DNA from 3 places in the Kistimonas scapharcae genome. Region 1 is predicted to be linked to each of the others. Evidence: predicted binding sites of a transcription regulator. Region 1 holds the regulator's gene; each other region holds the start of a gene.
What was found. Region 1 encodes FNR, which switches genes on or off when oxygen is low (the NO sensors DNR and NnrR bind a similar motif). Its sites were predicted from a motif close to TTGATNTANATCAA; they were not measured.
Positions count from the first base shown of each region.

Region 1 (6,848 bases):
TGGTGGGGAAACAGTCATAGGTCTGTGCCATCCAGTGAATCGCCCGTCCCATCACGTAAACACCTGACAGCATGGCCAGGTAAGCCAGCAGGGCCATGGAGGCGGCACTGTCTGATGTCAGCCGGACAACCTCCTCGCTGCCCGCCAGGGACCAGCCGGTCACCGTTGTGCCAAAATAGGTGCATATGGCGGGAATCGCCGCCAGAACAACTACGTTGGACATATAGGTTTTGATCACAGAGGATTTTTCCTCACGGATACTGCGCCATTCCTGGTCAGGATGCGTGAATAATCCCCAAACATGAAGCGCCATGATTCTGCCTCCTTGCCAGTCGATCAGGAAACTCCTGGACTGCTCATGAGCTGGCTTGTCTGTTTTGGTTGTGGGTCAATTGTCAATACTGCTAACAAACAGTAGAACAGGCGACGCTCCGGATGGCAATAGTCAGCATTGTATGAAAAACTGTTTTATCTCGTTAAATTAGCTAAAAGGCATGAGGTGCTATGTCGGCGAAGCAGGGATTAGGCAAGATGGTAGCGGTATTACTGCTGTTACTGGTATTGACGGCTTTACTGGTGAATTCTGTTCTTGATCAAAAGGCGGAAAGCACAGTGACGGAGCCGGTTGTGACCAGCTCGCCGGTGTTTGGCAGTGAAATGCCCGATTTTGGCAGTATTCAGGATGTCAAAGCGAAAAAGGCAGCATTTTTTGGGTATATGAAGCCTATCGTTGATGCTGAAAACCAGAAAATAGCGACTGATCGTACCCGTATCGAGCAGCTATCCAGTCAACCCGCATTGAGTGAAACAGATAAGGCGTGGCTAACTTCTGTAGTGAAAAAATACCGGTTGTCTCTGGTGGATGAATTAACGCCACAATGGTATGCAGCCTTGCTGGAGCGTGTCGATACGCTGCCTGTCTCGCTGGCGTTGGCTCAGGCCGCGAATGAGTCCGCCTGGGGTACATCCCGTTTTGCCCGGGAAGGGAATAACCTGTTTGGACAGTGGTGTTTCAGCAAGGGCTGTGGTCTGGTGCCCACGCAGCGTAGTGAAGGGGCCGACCATGAAGTCAGAAAATTTGACTCTGTCGCTGGTTCTGTGGCCGCCTATCTCCTGAATATCAATACGCATGCACAGTATGCGGATCTGAGGGCCTTGCGTGCTGAGGCGCGTCGTGAGGATCAGCCAGTGACCGGTATTTACCTGTCACCCGGTCTTGTACGCTATTCCCAGCGGGGGGAAGCCTATGTTCATGAATTGATGGCGATGATCACGGGCAACGGTCTTGAAAAATACGATGTCGCGCTCGCGGCACCCGCCAGTCCTGGGGCTGGATAATTTAATTGGATCAAGTAAGTCGAATCCAAGGTGGAGGGGTGCCCATGTGGCGTAACTGGTTGTCAGGGATAATCATCTGGTGTTTGGCAGGTGTGGCTGTCGCGGCCCCGAAAAGTGAGTATTGGGCGCTGTGGGACCGGAGTCATGAGAAGAGCACGGAAGCGATTTCACATGTTGAATGGCAGCGCTTACTGGATGCCTATCTGATTGAAAGGCCTGACGTGCGCCTGTTTGATTATGGTCGTGTGTCTGCGGAAGATCGTGTCAGTCTTGACCATTATCTGGCGTATCTGGCAGGTCTTGATCCCCGTGCCTACAACCGTCGAGAGCAGATGGCGTACTGGATTAACCTCTACAACGCCCTGACGGTTCGGCTAATTCTTGACCATTATCCCGTAAAGTCCATCCGAAAACTGGGTGAAGGTTTTTTCAGTTTTGATCCCTGGGATGACGACCTCATCACTGTCGCGGGGCAGCGGTTGACCCTGAATGATATCGAGCACCGCATTTTGCGTCCGATCTGGAAAGATAAACGGATTCATTACGCAGTGAACTGCGCCAGTATGGGATGTCCAGATCTGGCGGCCTCCGCTTACACCGGTAAAAATGTTGATATACAGCTTGAAAAGGCTGCCAGCCGATTTATCAATCAGGCTAAAGGTGTCAGGTTTGAGGGGGAAACGCTGTATCTTTCCAGGATTTATGACTGGTATGCGGTTGATTTCGGGGACTATCAGTCATTGATGGTGCATTTGCAGCAATATGCGGCAGCGAAATCCAATAATAAACTGGTGACCTTCAAGGGGCGCGTTCGTTACGACTATGACTGGGATCTTAATGATGCTGGTGATCAATAGTTCAATGTAAAAAAAAGGGGCGTCAATGCCCCTTTTTTCTTTTAAGCCGGTAGGTCCATAATGTTAACCGGTTTTATTATCGCGTCTTCAGTGTTCGTCTCTTCATCATTGTCCGCAGTAAACTGGAGCGGAAATGTTTCCCGGTCAAACGCTGTGTCGCCATCCTCGACAGGTGTGCCCCGTGGCACCAGTTTGCTGAAATCGTAGAGCCTGTTATCGGCAAGGTGAGAGGGCGCGACATTGGTCACTGCCCGGAACATGCTTTCAATCCGGCCGGGGAAGCGTTTATCCCATTCGGTCATCATGCCCTTGATGGTCTGGCGCTGGAGATTGGGCTGGGAGCCGCACAGGTTGCAGGGGATGATCGGAAATTCCTTCAGTTCGGCAAATCTGGCGATATCCTTTTCCCGGCAAAACGCGAGTGGGCGAATGACAATGTGCTTGCCGTCATCGCTGATAAGTTTGGGCGGCATGGCCTTGAGCTTGCCACCGTAGAACATGTTCAGGAACAGGGTTTCGAGGATGTCTTCCCGGTGGTGCCCCAGGGCAATCTTGGTGGCGCCGAGTTCGGTGGCGGTGCGGTACAGGATGCCCCGGCGCAGACGTGAGCAGAGTGCGCAGGTGGTTTTGCCTTCAGGAACCTTGTCCTTGACGATGCTGTACGTATCTTCTTCAATAATCCGGTATTCCACACCCAGACTGGCCAGGTATTCTGGCAGCACGTGCTCTGGGAAACCGGGCTGTTTCTGATCCAGGTTGACGGCGACCAGTTCAAACCTGACTGGGGCGTATTTCTGCAGGTTGAGCAGGATGTCGAGCATGGCATAGCTGTCTTTGCCGCCGGACAGGCAGCACATGATGCGGTCGCCATCCTCAATCATGTTGTAGGCAGCTATAGCCTGACCGGTCAGGCGGCGCAGGCGCTTCTGCAGCTTGTTGAAATTGACTTTTTCGCTTCGGGTCTCAATCTGCATACAGTCAGGATACTTGGTTATGTCTTTGGGCACACCGTGATGAACAGGAATGCCGTTCTCGTTAACCACAGTGATGAAAGTTCGCAGCATTATAAAGACCCGGGCGCAAATAATCAGGTATTCATGACCGCAAGCGTGCGCGGTTAATACATAGATTTTTCATGGCAGAAATGTCTCTGGAGATTTTCTGGCATGAAAGCCTGTGGCAGGATAGGGCTTTGCTAGACTATTTGGCTGATTGGATGGGGCGATGAGTCCGCAGTATTGATCATTCCGGCCATGATTCAGATCAACCGCGCTGACCGGTCCTCTGGCTAGAATAGGGCATGGGCGGGATCTTGTTAGCTACAGAGGGAGTCGAATGAATAAAGAATACGAAGTGTTTTGCCAGCGGCTGAAAACCCGGCAGGATGAGCTGGAGCGGCGTGTCGCCAACATTACCCGGGATGTGACCCGTAAGGCCAGTGCAGACTGGTCCGAGCAGGCCCAGGAGCGTGAAAATGACGAAGTACTGGATGCCTTGGGTAATGAGGCGGTGGCTGAATTGCGACTGATCCAGAAAGCGCTGGAGCGAATAGAGGAGGGCGATTACGGGCTTTGTACCGGGTGCGGCGGTGATATTCCAATGGCGCGCCTCGAAATCATGCCCTATACCGATCTCTGCGTGAAATGTGCGGAAAGCCAGGAATAAGCAGAGGCGGGCACTAGCTGGTGTCAGGCCGCGACTGTCTTGCCGAGGATAAGTTGGTTGTAGTGTTCGACAAACACTTCCGGTGAGTGACTGTTTTCGCTCTGGTAATGTTGTTGCCAGAGGGTAGCAAGCTGTTGTGGGTCATTGGCGACTGTCGGGTCGTCACACATTGGGGCGGCGCTCAGGTACACCATCCAGGCAATGGCGGTTGCATAGGAGAGGTTGGTGGCGAGTTCTGCGTGTGGGTGTAGCAGAAATTCCCGTTGGCTGGCCAGCCCCCTGACCTTGCTGGCCAGTTCGTGTTGATTGTAGAGAAAGGTGTCCCAGATTCTGCGATGGGTTGCCGGGCTGATCTGGTAAATGCCGAGTGAGGTATGATTGGCAAGGTGAAGGTGGGAGCCGAGCCCGGATTCGACGGCTGCTGTTCCCAGAAGCAGGTTTTCTGCTAATGGTGAGCGCATGTCGAGATGGTCTAACGTGGGTTGGACGACATACTCCCTGAATTCGTCTGCGCAGATTCCCATGGTCTTCAGGCTTCCCTGCCTTAAAGGTTCTATAAACGGGGAATCGGCGGTAATGCCAATAGCTTGATCAATAGCTGCAAAGGCTGAAGCTGGGGATGCCTTCCGAGTCGAGGCGTTTAGACCCGCCTAGTGCTGGAAGGTCAATGATGGCAGTGGCTTCGACAGGTTCAGCGCCCAGTCGGCGGCACAGTTTGGCTGCGGCGCAAAGGGTTCCGCCGGTAGCAATCAGGTCATCGGCTAACAGCAGGCGATCGCCCTTTTTCAGTGCGTCTGTGTGCACTTCGAGGGCGGCAGAGCCGTACTCCAGTGCATACTCTTCGCGAATCACATCATAGGGCAGTTTGCCAGGCTTTCTAAAAATGACCAGTGGCAGTCCCAGTTTGCAGGCCAGTGGAGAGCCAACCAGAAAGCCGCGAGCGTCCAGTGCGCCGATATGGGTGATATCCCTCTCGCGATAGCGCTCGGCCAGGGTGTTGATGATCATTTCTGTCCCTTTCGGGGACTGGAATAGCGGCGTGATATCGCGAAATGTCACGCCGGGTTCAGGCCAGTTAGGTATGGCCCGAATCAGGGAGTGGAGCAGTTGCTGGTCAAAAACCATCAGAGCGTGAGTCCTGCGCTGCGTTACTGAATGTTGACAATGTCCTGGTGTTCAACAAGCTTGCCACCGGCCAGGGCGCACAACTCCATGGCGTTGGTGATCTCAATCTCTTTGCCGTTGGCGTTGATCAGGCCGTTTTTCTGGAAACGGGTGAACACACGGCTGACGGTTTCGACCGCCAGACCCAAGTAGTTGCCCATTTCATTGCGGGACATCGACAGGCGGAAAGATTGTGATGAAAAGCCACGACGACGGAACCGGCTGGCCAGGTTGATCAGGAATGTGGCGATCCGTTCGTCCGCGTTTTTCTTCGACAGCAGCAGTTTCATCTGCTGATCTTCGCGAATTTTACGACACATGACGCGCATCAGTTGACGACGCAGCTCCGGATAGTCGTCGGAGAGCTTTTCCAGACGATCAAACGGGATCTCGCAGACCATCGTGGTTTCAATCGCTTGGGCAGACACCGGATAAGCTTCTGTATCGAGACCGCTCAGTCCCACCAGTTCACTGGGCAGGTAAAAGCCCGTGATCTGTTCTTCACCTTCGTTGGTGGCCGTGTAGGTTTTCAGTGCGCCGGAGCGTACTGCATAGACACTGTGAAAAGGATCGCCTTCAAGGAACAGGTGCTCGCCTTTTTTCAGCGGACGTCCTCGCTTGATGATCCTGTCGAGTTCATCAATATCTTCAATTTTAAGCGCCAGTGGCAGGCAGAGCTGACTCAGGCTGCAGTCTCTGCAGGCCACATGAGTCACTTGCCGCACATTCAGCTTGGACACCATACAGAAGAACCCCTGTGAACCGGTGGGTGTAAAAGTCGTTGCGGCCGTATTGTAGGGGATTCTCCTGACAAGTTTAAGACTGTGAGGATACGTATCTGAATGTTTCATGAAAAAAAGCCGGTTTCAATGTCAGAAAAAGGCGTGAAACCGGCGTTCTTTCAGGGCTTAAGGCGAGAGGGCTAGATAACCCGTGAGAAGCGCTGGACTTCTGCCACCTGCTGATAGACGTCGAACTGCATGCAGATATTGCGTATCAACAGTCTGCCGCGGGGTTCGACGACAATGCTTTGGCTGTCCATCCGGATCAGTCCATCGGCAGCCATGGTGCTCAGTTTCTTGAGGGCATCTGCGAAATAGTCTTGGAAGTGAATGCCGAACGTTTCTTCAATGGGTTTGATATCCAGTCGGAAGTGACAAATCAACTGATTGATAACGGCACTGCGGATACGGTCATCCTCATTCATCAATAAACCGCGACGAATGGCCAGTTTGCCGTTATTGACCCGGCTGGCGTATTCCTCCATGTTTGCGTGGTTCTGTGCGTAAACGTTGCCAACGCGGCTGATCGAAGAAACGCCCATGCCAATGAGGTCGCACTGGCTGTGTGTCGTGTATCCCTGGAAATTTCTGTGCAGGGTGCCTCCTTCCTGGGCAAGAGCCAGATCGTCATCGGGCAGGGCAAAGTGATCCATACCGATATACACATAACCGGCATCCAGCAGGCGCGTGATCGTGTTTTCAAGAATAGTCAGTTTTTCCTGTGGACTGGGCAGGTCTTCGCTGTTGATGCGCCGCTGAGGCATGAAGCGGTTGGGCATGTGAGCATAGTTGAAGACAGACAGTCGATCAGGGCGAATTTCAATCACTTTATCAACGGTTTCCATGAAGCTGGCGCAGCTCTGGAAGGGCAGACCATAGATGAGGTCGATGTTAATGGACTTAAATGTCAGTGCTCGGGCAGCATCAATAACATCGCGGGTTTCTTCTTCACTCTGAACCCGGTTGACAGCCTGCTGCACGGTGGGGTTGAAATCCTGCACGCCGATACTGATCCGGTTGAAACCGAGCGAGCGCAGGTGGC
Region 1 covers NZ_BAABFL010000124.1:27,461-34,308, reverse strand. Annotated here, with positions in the region: gene ABD892_RS08090 (Yip1 family protein) at 1-313, opposite strand, end outside; gene ABD892_RS08085 (glucosaminidase domain-containing protein) at 505-1,338, shown strand; gene ABD892_RS08080 (DUF547 domain-containing protein) at 1,383-2,195, shown strand; gene ttcA (tRNA 2-thiocytidine(32) synthetase TtcA) at 2,237-3,169, opposite strand; gene ABD892_RS08070 (TraR/DksA family transcriptional regulator) at 3,531-3,860, shown strand; gene ABD892_RS08065 (hypothetical protein) at 3,884-4,384, opposite strand; gene ABD892_RS08060 (adenine phosphoribosyltransferase) at 4,452-4,985, opposite strand; gene fnr (fumarate/nitrate reduction transcriptional regulator Fnr) at 5,009-5,767, opposite strand; gene hemN (oxygen-independent coproporphyrinogen III oxidase) at 5,947-6,848, opposite strand, start outside.

Region 2 (6,848 bases), on a different contig from region 1:
TGATAATAAACCACACCCATGGCTCCTTGTGCCATGGGGTGAAAGTGTCAGTCTGGTTTGAATGATGATGCATTACAGCATGGCCTCTGTTGGGTATTACCGGGGAGCCGGAGCAAGGAAACGGCTTTCTGTCGAGACGGGTTGCATCGTAGCAGTCTCGGCGGTGACGGTGAAGATGACGGTTGTGTTCCTTTTGCCCTTCAGTGCTTCAGGCGAAGCAACCAACCGTACTGGGATGTTGAGCAGTTCGCCGGAGGCGACTTCAACCGATTTATCGCCTTCATAACGTAGCCCGTCAAGGCCGCTACTGGTGATGCGATAACGGTGGGTTTGTTGATCCTTGTTAACCAGTTTGAGGGTATAGACGTTTTCTATCAGGCCATCGGCGGTCTCGGTGTACAGGCTTTGCCTATCCCTGAGGATTTCCAGTTCTATCATCGAGCGGCTGCTGACCGTCACCAGGAACATGACGGTGATGATGGCCAGTGCTACGAAATAACCGACCAGGCGAGGACGGATAATCTTGCCGGGTTTGCCTTCGACAATCTCGCTTTCGGTGCTGTAGCGGATCAGTCCCTTGTCGTAACCCATTTTGTCCATGATGCTGTCACAGGCGTCGATACAGGCAGCACAGCCAATACATTCGTATTGCAATCCATCGCGAATATCGATGCCGGTAGGGCAGACATGGACGCACATCTTGCAGTCAATACAGTCACCGAGTCCCTGGGATTTTGGGTCGGCAGTTCTCTTTCTTGGACCGCGTAGCTCACCCCTTGATGGGTCGTACCAGACGGTGGCGGTGTTTTCGTCATACATGACACTCTGGAAACGGGCATATGGACACATGTATATGCAGACCTGTTCACGCAACCAGCCGGCATTACCGTAGGTGGCCAGTGTGAAAAAGCCAATCCAGAACAGGGCCCAGGGATGGACATCCAGGGTCAAAAGATTCGGTACCAGTTCGCGTATGGGGGTGAAATACCCGACAAAGGTAATACCCGTGGCCAGCGCGATAGCGAGCCAGAGAATATGCTTGAATGCTTTTCGAAGAAACTTGGCGGAACTCAGCCCCGCTTTATCGAGTTTCATACGCTGGTTTCGATCACCTTCGGTGATGTGTTCAGCCCACATGAATACCCAGGTGAAAACGCTCTGAGGGCAGGTGTAACCACACCAGACCCTGCCAGCCAGAACGGTGATAAAAAACAGACCAAACGCACAAATAATCAGCAGACAGGACAGCAGAATAAAGTCTTGAGGATAAAAGGTTGCACCAAATATATGGAATTGCCGTGCGGGCAGGTCAAATAAAACGGCCTGTCGACCCGTGGTGGATATCCATGCAACACCGAAATACAGAATAAAGAGAAAAGCGCCTCCACTGATGCGCAGGTTTCGAAAGAACCCCTGGAATGAACGGGTATAGATTTTTTCCCGCTTTTTGTAGAGGTCGACCACTTCAATTATTTCGGGTTCTTGCTCTGAACCATTTTTGTGGGTGTTGGGCTCACTCATCCGGTCATGTCCCTGGCTGTTCACGGTGGCGCTTCGGCTCGGATGTTATTGTTGGAATAGTGCAGGAAGCGTTTCGGTTTTTCTGAAGGTAACGAGAGTCACTACCCTCAGAAAAACCGACTGCGTAGCGCAGTCGGTAAAGATCGTTGTTATTACTGGCTGTTTTTTTTGTGAGACAAGCTGTAAACGTAAGCGGATACCAGATGTACCTTTTCCTCACCCAGAATATCTTTCCAGGGCGGCATAACACCGTTACGGCCGTTACGAATGGTGTACATGACCTGGGCCTGGGAGGAACCATACAGCCACACACCGTTGGTCAGGTCAGGTGCACCGAGGAGTTTGTTACCTTTGCCTTCCGAGCCATGGCAGGCTGCGCAGGTGGTTTCGAACACCTTCTTACCCTTGGTCAGATCGGTGTCGCTGAAACCGGTATCGATACCGCTCAGGCTACGAGCATAGGCTGCTACATTCCGAACTCCGGATTCGCCAATGACGGCACCCCAGGCGGGCATCTGGCCTCGACGGCCTTCCAGCAACGAGTGCTTGATGTCTGCCGGTGTGCCGCCCCACAGCCAGTCATCATCGGCCAGATTCGGGAAGCCAAAGGCACCGCGGGCATCACTGCCATGGCAAAGCGCACAGTTGTTCAGAAAGATCCGCTGACCCATTTTGAGAGCCTTGGGGTTGCCCTGAAGCTCCTCAATGGATTGAGCCGCATACTGTTGAAACAGCGGTGCATACTGACGGGTATGTTTGGCCGTTTCAGCTTCCAGCTGGTTGATCTGGGTCCAGCCCAGTGCACCTTTCCAGACGCCCGGAAACAGGATGAGGTATCCCAGCGTAAACACCAGTGTGGCGATGAATAGCCAAAGCCACCATTGGGGCATTGGGTTGTCATATTCCTCGATACCATCGTAATTGTGGCCGGTGGTTTCCGAGGTGGTTTGCTTGCGCTGGGTCTTGGTGGTGGCGATTAACAGGCCAACCACCAGTGCCAGGCAGGCAAAAGTCAGGATGAAAATCCATCCGCTCCAGAAACTAGACATTCTGTTTCTCCCCCATGTTCTTGTTCTTGTCGCCTTTCTCGAAGGTGCTCATCACGGCGGAACGGTGCGCAGTATCATCGGCAAAGGGCAGGTTAGCCGCTTCTTCGAAACTGCGCTTGCGTTTGCTGCTGTAAGCCCAGAACACGATGCTTAAAAAAGCAATCATGCAAAGGACAGTGGCCAGTCCGCGCAGAGTGTTGATATCCATAAGCTGTTACCGTTTTGTCGTCAGCGCAGTGCCAAGTCCCTGCAGATAGGCAACCAGGGCATCCATTTCGGTTTTACCCTTCACCTCGGCGGCAGCATTTTGGATCTGCTCATCCGTGTAAGGCACACCCACCAGACGGAGTGATTCCATCTTCTGGGCAGTGTCTTTTCCATCGAGCACATTATCCATCAGGTGCGGGTAGGCCGGCATGATAGACTCAGGCACAACATCACGGGGGTTATACAGGTGTGCGCGGTGCCACTCATCCGAGTAACGCTGACCCACCCGGGCGAGATCTGGACCGGTCCGTTTTGAGCCCCAGAGGAACGGGTGATCGTAAACGGACTCACCCGCGACAGAGTAGTGGCCGTAGCGCTCAACCTCTGCACGTAACGGACGGATCATCTGAGAATGACAGCCTACGCAGCCTTCTTTGATGTAGACGTCACGGCCTTCCAGCTCAAGGGCAGGATAGGGTTTGATCCCAGCCACAGGCTGGGTCGTCTCTTTCTGGAAAAACAGCGGCACGATCTCAACGAGGCCGCCAAAACTGATGGCGACGACGATCAGGATCACCATCAAGCCAAGGTTTTTTTCTACAATTTCGTGTTTAGTCATGGCTTTAAACTTCCCCCTGTCACGCCATTTGGGCGGCCAGCTTGGCCTGGTCTGGCTCGGCTGCGCGGATGGTGCGGTAGACGTTGTACAGCATCACTACCATACCGGCGAGGAAGAAGGCTCCACCGATGGCACGGACAATATAACCGGTCTCACTCTGGATAACGGATTCTATAAAGCTGTAGGTCAGGGTGCCGTCAGCATTTACTGCGCGCCACATCAGACCCTGGGTGATACCGTTAACCCACATGGCGGCGATATACAGCACGGTGCCGATAGTGGCCAGCCAGAAGTGTGCGTTGACCATGGCAATGCTGTACATGCTGTCACGTCCCCAAAGGCGTGGGATCATGTGGTACAGCGCACCAATGGATACCATTGCTACCCAGCCCAGTGCACCGGAGTGAACATGACCAATGGTCCAATCGGTGTAGTGAGACAGTGCGTTGACAGTCTTGATGGCCATCATCGGGCCTTCGAAGGTGGACATGCCGTAGAAAGACAGTGAAACCACCAGGAATCGCAGCACCGGGTCGGTACGGAGTTTGTGCCAGGCACCGGAGAGTGTCATAACACCGTTGATCATGCCGCCCCAGGAGGGTGCTAACAGAACCAGCGACATTACCATACCCAGGCTCTGCGCCCAGTCAGGCAGTGCGGTGTAGTGCAGATGGTGCGGGCCGGCCCAGATATAAATGGCGATCAATGCCCAGAAGTGGACGATGGACAGACGGTAGGAGTAAACCGGGCGTTCTGCCTGCTTGGGTACGTAGTAGTACATCATGCCCAGGAAACCGGCAGTCAGGAAGAAGCCGACAGCATTATGGCCGTACCACCACTGGATCATGGCATCCATCGCGCCAGAATAGGCTGAGTAGGATTTCCAGAACGTGACCGGTACCGACATGCTGTTGACCACGTGCAGCAGGGCAACCGTTACAATGAATGCGCCATAGAACCAGTTGGCGACGTAAATATGCTGCGTTTTACGCTTCATGACCGTGCCAAAGAAGACGAAAGCATATACCAGCCACACAACCGTGATCAGGATGTCGATCGGCCACTCCAGCTCAGCGTATTCTTTGGAAGAGGTAATGCCCAGTGGCAGAGTAATGGCTGCCAGCAGAATGACCAGATTCCAGCCCCAGAACGTAAAGGCCGCCAAGCCGTCAGAGATGAGCCGAGCCTGACAGGTTCGTTGTACCACATAGTACGATGTGGCGAACAGTGCAGAACCACCGAACGCAAAGATCACCGCATTGGTGTGCAGTGGCCTCAGTCGACCGAAGGTCAGGTAAGGTTCAAAGTTGAGATCAGGAAACACCAGCTGGATTGCGATCAGCAAACCAACAGCCATGCCGACGATGCCCCATACCACCGTCATCACGGCAAACTGGCGAACCACTTTATAGTTGTAGTGTGTGTTCGTTGTTGCGCTACTCATGTATGGATCCACATAACCTTCGCTTAAATACGTACATATCCCTACTTAAGTATCAGTAAGCCGAAAAGGCAAAACAATGACCTGTGTCAATAAAGGGTCAATGTTTGCGCAGTTGCTCCTCATACCCCCGCAAGGTGCTTGACGCGTTGCCAAAACCATACCGTCAGCCATCAAGGCTGCTTCCAGTCGACATCATGTTTTTTTAAGAGCTGGGTGCTAATGGGTAACTGGTTTCTACGCTGTCTGTTGTTGGTTTTGTTATCAGACAGGGCCTGCGAATGTGCCGAATCAGTCCACATCTACAGGCCGATCCGCGAGGCGTTGTCAATCATATCAGAAAGCGTGTAACTATGCGCAACTGCTTCTCGATATTTCCTTATTTTTGTTGTTGTTTTTTCTTGTGAGATGGTTGCTTTTCACAGGAATACCTGTGGCTGTCTGGTATTTGACGATGGTTATGATTGGTTAAGCTTCTCTATTTGTTTTGGGGATGTTTTTAAAATGACGCCATACCCATTAGCGAAAAGGATTTCCCTTTCGCTGGTTTTACTGCTTTCCATAGCATTGACGGGCTGTTCATTTCTGAATAATGGAAACGAACAGAAGCCTGACGATAACGTCTGGCACCTTACGGTATTACATACCAATGATCATCACGGTCATTTCTGGCGTAATGGCAATGGTGAATGGGGAATGGCTGCGAGAAAAACATTGATTGATCGTATCCGCGCTGAAGTAGCCGAGTCGGGTGGTCATGTGTTGTTGTTGTCTGGCGGTGATATCAATACAGGTGTTCCTGAATCCGATCTTCAGGATGCCGTGCCGGATTTCAAGGGTATGAACCTCCTGGGCTATGACGCCATGGCGGTCGGTAATCATGAATTTGATAACCCGATGCCTGTGTTGCGCATGCAGGAGCAGATTGCTCAGTTCCCGTTTCTTGCCGCCAATATTCGTGATAAGGCAACAGGTGAGCGTTTATTTAAGCCCTATACAGTATTTACGCTCGATGGTTTGCGGATAGCTGTTTTAGGTTTAACGACGGACGATACCCAGAAAATCGGTAATCAGGAAAATATTCAGGGTATTGTTTTTACCCGCCCTGAGGATGAGGCCAAAGCACTGATTCCCACGTTGAGAAAACAGGCCGATGTTGTTATTGCTACGACACACATGGGGCATTATAAAAATGGTCAGCATGGCTCTAATGCTCCCGGTGATGTTACTTTGGCTAGAAACGTTCGTGGTATTGACCTGATTGTCGGTGGCCATTCCCAGAACCCTCTCTTTGAACCGGATCGGCAGAATAATACCTGGATTTTACAGGCGCAGGATTGGGGCCGTTATGTAGGACGTGCGGATTTTGAGTACCGCGATGGTCAGCTCAAACTGCTGAAATACCAGTTGATTCCTGTTAATCATACGCAGTCAGTTTTGAATGCTGATGGTGGCAAGGTCCGGGTCGCTGTTGGTGATGTTATCCCTGAAAATCCTGCGATGCTTACCTTGCTGGCACCCTACCAAAAGAAAGGTGAAGCGGAAGTGCTGCAACCGGTTGGTTACACCGATGGGCGATTGATGGGAGAGAGAAGTGAGGTTCGCTTTGGCTATACCAACCTTGGTCGTTTAATTGCACTGGCACAAATGGAGATGGTCGGTGCAGATGTCGCTGTTGTCAGTGCGGGTGGCATAAGGGCGAGTATTCCAAAAGGCGATATTACTTATCGGGATATTTTGAGTGTTCAGCCCTTTGGCAATGGCGTTTCATATGTTGAGCTTTCCGGAAAGTTACTGAAAGAATATCTGAGTAATGTTGCCGAAAAAACTATAAACAGCGGTGGTTTTGCCCACTTTGCCGGTGTTGAAATGAGAATTCGAGGAGGCTCGCTGGAGTCGGTTACTGTAGGTGGCAAACCGCTGAAGGATAATCAAACTTATCGGCTTGCTTTGAACAGCTTTTCTGCTGCAGGTGGTGATAATTACCCGGTTTTAACCTCGAGCCCAACCT
Region 2 covers NZ_BAABFL010000123.1:1,870-8,717, reverse strand. Annotated here, with positions in the region: gene ABD892_RS07925 (FixH family protein) at 1-16, opposite strand, end outside; gene ccoG (cytochrome c oxidase accessory protein CcoG) at 97-1,521, opposite strand; gene ccoP (cytochrome-c oxidase, cbb3-type subunit III) at 1,674-2,570, opposite strand; gene ABD892_RS07910 (cbb3-type cytochrome oxidase subunit 3) at 2,563-2,778, opposite strand; gene ccoO (cytochrome-c oxidase, cbb3-type subunit II) at 2,785-3,396, opposite strand; gene ccoN (cytochrome-c oxidase, cbb3-type subunit I) at 3,416-4,840, opposite strand; gene ushA (bifunctional UDP-sugar hydrolase/5'-nucleotidase UshA) at 5,342-6,848, shown strand, end outside.
Region 2: ccoN (cytochrome-c oxidase, cbb3-type subunit I) is a predicted target of FNR. The motif match lies at 4,917-4,930, and genes of this name have one in related genera.

Region 3 (6,848 bases), on a different contig from region 1:
CACCCGACCACCTTCCTATCATTGCCATAGACCTTCGTAATCAAAAAACTTAAGTGACATGCCGTTTTTTGCATCTTTTTCCTGAAAACAAGGTCCGCGACGTCACCGATATCAACCAGCCAGAGAGTGGCGCATACAAATTCAGGGAGTCGGAAAGCTTCGACAACTCGTCATAGGCAGGATTCTTCTTGAGCAGGCATTTATAGGGGGGTAGTTAAATGACCTCCGACAGAGCCGGAGGCTTATTAGATGACGCCCTCAAAGGGCTTTTATTGCGCCCATGGGCGCGTGTCCCAACCAAGATTTAATTGATCATGTCGTTCATCATTCTTTTCCTGGTCACGGATATATGCCCTGACAACATCCTCATCCAAACCAACCGTTGTCACAAAATATCCTCTTGCCCAGAAATTCTCTCCACTGAAGTTTCGTTGCCGTCCCTTAAAGTGGCGGGCTATCGCTATGGCACACTTGCCTTTCAAATAGCCGACAATATATGACACTGAATATTTTGGCGAGATCCTGATACATATGTGGACATGATCACGCATCAAGTGGCCTTCCAGAATCTCACAACCCTTACGTTTGGCGAGTTCATGAAATATGTTTCCGAGGAACTTTCTCAACCGTCCGTAGATCACCTTCTGGCGCCTCTTCGGAATAAAAACCACATGATATTTACAATCCCAGCGGGTATGGGTCAGACTCTTGTAGTCTGGCATAGGTTAAATCTCTTGATTCTTGGCGGAACCTCGAGATTAGCTACCGACGCCTCGGTAAAACCTATGCGAGTCTCCCCGGTATAGCCGGGGGTTTACTAATGATTAATTAAAAGAGAAAGAAGCGTGATGCCAATGTGCTTTACCCGAATAAAGTGGCAAAGCACATTGCCAGATGAGCGCGTGATCAGACTGCCGGTTCTACCTCGGTAACCTGCAGCGATTTCATGATACCTGCGATGGTTTCGGCTTCAGGACCGAGCACCACCTGGATACTCTTCTCACCCACCCGAATCACACCGCTGGCCCCCAGCGCCTTGAATTCGGCATCACTTGCGACAACCGGTGAATGAACATTCAGTCGCAGACGTGTGATACAGGCATCAATGGTTTCCAGGTTCTCAATACCACCCAGCAGAACCAGATAACGTTGAGCCTTGCCCGTTGGTGTATCAGCAGCCTCCATGGCAACTGCCGCAGCTGCTGGTTGAAGGGTAACGGTTGTTTCTGCTTCAGACGCATCCTCATCCCGCCCCGGTGTTTTGAGGTTCATGAACTTGATCAGCGCATAAAAACTCACAAAGTAAACAACACCTGTGCAGAGCCCCTGCAGCAGTAACACCTCTGGTTTGGTTGCAAGGCCCCAATTCAGGACAAAATCGAAGAGACCAGCGGAGAACCCAAAACCATGCAGCGTTCCCAACAGATTGGAAATCATGAGCGACAGACCGGTCAGCACCGCGTGGAGGGCATACAGCGCCGGCGCCAGGAACATGAACATAAACTCGAGGGGTTCTGTGATCCCAGTTAAAAACGCCGTCATCGCCACGGAGAACAGGACACCGCCAACCTGCGCACGACGCGCCTTGGGGGCCGCCAGGTACATGGCCAGGGCACCCGCAGGCAAACCGAACATCATGACGGGGAAGAAGCCTGCCATAAATACTCCGGCGGTGGGATCACCGGCAAAGAACCGGTTCAAGTCGCCTGTCACCAGATCACCGGCTGTATTAGCGAAATCCCCCAGACCAAACCAGAAATAGGAATTCAGCACATGGTGAAGACCAAAAGGAATCAGACCACGGTTCAGGGTGCCATACAGGAATTGCCCCACAGAGCCGGACTCAGCCACACCGTGACCAAAGGCATCAATGCCGGACTGAATCACCGGCCAGACATAACCGCAGACCCAGGCCACCAGCAACATGATCAGACCGGTAATAATCGGCACCAGCCGCTTGCCACCAAAGAAACCCAGATACTGAGGAAGGACGGTGGCATGGAAACGGTTATAGACGTGTCCGGCAACAATACCGGCCATAATCCCGCCGAAAAATGACATATTGATACTGTCATTGATCGTGCCAGCCGCACTGGTCAGCACGAAATAGCCAATCGCACCGGCAATGGCGGCAGCACCGGCGCCATCACGGGACAGTCCCACGCCAATACCCATCGCAAACAACAACGGAAGATTACTGAAGATGGCATTGCCGGCTTCCGCCATAAACGGAATATCAAGCAAATCGGGCTGCCCGAGTCGCAGCAACAGGGCTGCAACAGGCAGCGAGGCAATAGGCAGCATCAGCGCCTTACCCAGCTTCTGCAGGTAACTGAAGATGTTCACGGCAGGTTCCCCTCGGTTAGCTAGTAATTTACGGCATCATCGTACCCACTTTTTTTTATTTCACGAAATATGTGATGGAAATATTTATGCTTCAGATCAATAAAAGCCAATCAGAGCGAAATAATTTGACCTTTAAGCTACCTATTATTTTATTATGTAAATTATTGGCAGATTCTATCCATTATCAGAATCGGTACGCATCAGCCACGACGAAACCGCTACATACGACTATCCGGGAGACAATCCATGCGTCTTATCCCTCTGCGAGACAGCCAGACGGCAGGACTCTGGTCGGCACGCTATATTGCCGACCGCATCCGGGCATTCAACCCCGGCCCGGACTGCCCTTTTGTACTGGGTCTCCCCACGGGAAGCACGCCGTTAGTGACATACCGTGAGCTGATCCGTCTGCATCAGCAAGAAGGTCTCAGTTTCAGGCATGTCATCACGTTCAATATGGATGAATATGTTGGACTCGATGCCGGGCATGCCCAGAGCTACCGAACCTTTATGGAAGAAAACCTGTTCCGGCATATCGACATTCCTGCGGCCAACATCCATTTTCTCGATGGCAATGCCAGTGACCTGGATGCCGAATGCCAGCGCTACGAAGACTGCATCACTGCCGCTGGGGGTATCCACCTGTTTTTTGGTGGCGTTGGCCATGATGGACATATTGCGTTTAACGAACCCGGTTCTTCCCTGCGTTCACGCACCCGAATAAAAACCCTGACCCTGAATACTCGACAGGCGAATGCTCGCTTTTTTGAGGATGCTATCGATCAGGTGCCCAAGCTGGCATTAACCGTTGGAGTAGGCACCATCATGGATGCCGATGAAGTCATGATCCTGGCCACGGGTGCCGGCAAGTCACGAGCAGTAAAAGCCGCCGTAGAGGATCCTATCAACCATATGTGGACGATTTCAGCCCTTCAGCTGCACGCCAAAACAGTGCTCGTCTGTGATGACGCCGCCACACTGGACCTGACCGTTCGCACCCTCCGGTATTTTGAAAGCATTGAAGCTGAGCATATCCAGGGATTCTGACATGAACATCGAACAAGCAGACACCTTCGCACTTACCGACGGCATCATCGTTTCAGTCAGCGCCATACTGGAAAATCACGCTGTCATCATCAGCGAAGGAAGCATTGATTCCATTGTCCCGGATGACCAGCTTCCAGCAGGAATGACAACCCATTCGCTCGGCGGGCAATGGCTCTGCCCTGGTTTTATTGATCTTCAGCTGAACGGTTGTGGCGGTGTTCTGTTCAACAGTGACATCAGCACCGGCACATTGGACACCATGCACCAGACCAACCTCCGTCATGGTTGCACCAGCTTCCTGCCGACATTGATCACCGCTGATGATAACGATATCCAGCATGCCATATCAGTCACGCGGGAATACAAGAACCGCCATCCGTTTCATGTACCCGGATTGCATCTTGAAGGCCCTTGGCTCAACCCCAATCGCAAAGGCATCCACGACCCCGCACACGTCCGACGCCCCGATGCTGACCTGCTCCGCCTAATGTGCGACAACAGCAACACCATCAGCATGGTGACCCTGGCTCCCGAAGTCTGCCCACCAGGCACCATTGAGCAATTGACGGAAGCGGGCATCCGGGTCGCCATTGGCCATACTGCGGCCACCAGCGCAGAAGTTGAGCAGGCTATCAAAGCAGGCGCGGCTTTTGCTACACACCTGTTTAACGCCATGCCGCCTTTAACCAACCGTGAACCCGGGCCTGTCGGCGCCATTCTTGATGATCCCCATATTTGCGCTGGCATCATTGCCGACGGCGTGCATGTGAACTGGCAGAATATTCGTCTGGCGTGGCGTCTGCTCGGCAGCAAGAGACTCTGCCTCGTTACCGATGCCACACCAGCAGCTGGCACCCAGATTGATCAGTTCCAGTTTGGCGGTCAGACCGTGTATTATCGCGACGGCAAGTGCATCAGCGCCGAAGGCACTATCTGCGGCTCGGCCCTGACCATGGATGCAGCAGTCAAACACAGCGTTGAACACGTTCATATTCCGCTAACTGAAGCGGTCTGCATGGCAACCGCAACACCGGCGCGCAGTATTGGCATGGATGACCATATTGGACAAATCAAACCTGACATGCAGGCCAACCTCACCGTTCTGAATCAGGATTATTCTGTCACTGCAACGATATCAGATGGCCAGCTAATCGATTGGAGCAACGGGACTCTCAACGGACAATGATCAAAAGCGAATCCACGGGACAGGAACTCAGGCTGCAACCGATTGCCACGGTCTACAGAACGATCGATCAGGCAGGCCCGATATCGCGTATCCAACTTGCCCGTGAATGCCTGATGGCACCCGGCACACTGACCCGTATCGCCCGGCTCCTGATGGATAACCACCTGATTCAGGAGGTAGCGTCACAAGCCTCCACCGGCGGGCGGCGACCGGTTTCCCTTGCCATCAATACAACCGCACGCCAATTACTCGCGGTACGTGCGGGACGCAACCACTTCCATATGGGATTGTGTGACCTTTCCGGAAAGCTCATCAAAAAAGAGACCGTACAGGCTTTCACTGAATCAGAAGAGACATTTAGCGCGGGCCTTATATCTGCCATGCGCGACTTTATCAGTAGCAACAAACAACATATCACCGCGCTGACGGGGGTAGGCATCACCCTGCCCGGCCTGATCGACAGCCAGGCAGGCATTGTGCATTTCATGCCAAACATTTCAGTCAACAGACTGGCACTGGCAGAAAACGTCCGGCAAGCATTGGAGATACCCTGCTATATCAGCAATGACACCGCTGCGATGTGCCTTGCCGAGCATTATTTTGGTACTGCGACTACCTGCAATAACGCCCTCTTCATCAGCATTCACAACGGTGTGCGTGCTGGCATGATGATCCATGGCGAGCTTTATGAGGGCTGCTTGGGCGCTGCCGGTGAAATTGGGCATATTCAGGTCGATCCGCTGGGGCAGCGCTGCTATTGCGGAAATTTCGGCTGCCTGGAAACCCTGGTCTGCAACCCCTCCATCGAAAACCGTTATAACCAGCTGGCCCGGAACCACCAGCCTGCCGCTGACGCCTATCCATCAGGTAACAAAACTGTTGCGGATATCTGCACAGCTGCCGTCAATCAGGAACCACTGGCCGTGAATATCCTCAAGGACGTGGCAAAACACCTTGGCAACGTCATCGCAATGAGCGTCAATCTGATACGCCCTGAGAAGATTATCCTTTGCGGAGAAATCGCAACGGCCTTTCCGATTATCGCACCGGTCATTCAGCACTGTATGGAAAACGGAACGGTACAAGGCATTTCCCGCGCCCCGGCACTGGAAATTTCACCCCTTGGCCAACAGCGCTGGCTTGGTGGTACCGCTCTGGTAAAACGCGCGCTGCGCGATGGCAGCCTGTTAGGTCAGTTCCTCGATTAAATTTGCACAGGTACAACCTCTTAACACTTGCACCTTCACGGTGCTGATTACAGTGCCTCTTTTGCTCTTTCGAGTAACGCCAGCGCTTGCCCGGCATCAAAAGGCCAGCCCAGTTCGTGGCCATCCGGTGCGACCTGCACCACAGGAATCCGCTCGCCGTATTGATCAATGAGCTGATCAGACTCGGCAATATCAATGAGTTCCAGGGCAAAAGGTTCCGCAGGCTTCAGGTTCACCAGCATGTCCAGGGCCTGCTCACAAAGATGGCAGCACTCGGTGGTGTAGAGGAACAGCGTGATCATGACAACCCCCTTCTGATCAGTTAGAGCACCTGACACTGGGCTATGCTCTTTATGAATGAAGTATGTAAGCAATAATTACAGATATAGTGAGTAGTAATAACATTCCTGTCTGTCACCTTACTACCAGCACGCGTAAAATAACGTGATAAATCAACTGACTGCAACACATTGTGCAGATCAGGAATGACAACGAAATAACTAACTGTCGTAACAGGGGATTGCATGGATTTCAGCTTTTTCAACCAACTTCTAATTATCTTCTCCCTGTCAGTGGTTTGTATTGCTGTCTTCCATCGCCTGCGTATCTCCGACACACTGGCTTATCTGGTGGTAGGATTGATCCTTGGCCCGACAGCGACCGGTTTCATCGACAGCAGCTTCGATATCAGTCTGCTGGCCGAAATAGGCGTTGTGTTTCTGCTGTTTTCACTGGGTTTAGAATTCTCTCTGTCTAATATGCTGGCCATGCGCAGGGTCGTGTTTGGGCTTGGCGGCCTGCAGGTACTCATCAGCACCGTACTGATTGGCTTCTGCGGTCTGTTGCTGGGCTTTTCCCATGCCGGCGCGCTGGTCATGGCAGCCGGATTATCCCTATCCTCCACGGCCATTGTTTCCAAGGAACTGTCTCGTCGAAACGAGATTCGCTCTGACCATGGCCAGCTGGCGATTGGTACGCTCATCTTTCAGGATATTGCAGCGGTATTCTTTCTTATCCTGGTGCCTGCTGTCGGCGGCTTTGGCGAATCAGGACTGGCCATG
Region 3 covers NZ_BAABFL010000122.1:1,682-8,529, forward strand. Annotated here, with positions in the region: gene tnpA (IS200/IS605 family transposase) at 270-722, opposite strand; gene nagE (N-acetylglucosamine-specific PTS transporter subunit IIBC) at 907-2,346, opposite strand; gene nagB (glucosamine-6-phosphate deaminase) at 2,593-3,393, shown strand; gene nagA (N-acetylglucosamine-6-phosphate deacetylase) at 3,395-4,579, shown strand; gene ABD892_RS07845 (ROK family protein) at 4,576-5,787, shown strand; gene ABD892_RS07850 (glutaredoxin family protein) at 5,835-6,089, opposite strand; gene ABD892_RS07855 (cation:proton antiporter domain-containing protein) at 6,312-6,848, shown strand, end outside.
Region 3: nagE (N-acetylglucosamine-specific PTS transporter subunit IIBC) is a predicted target of FNR. The motif match lies at 2,433-2,446, and genes of this name have one in related genera.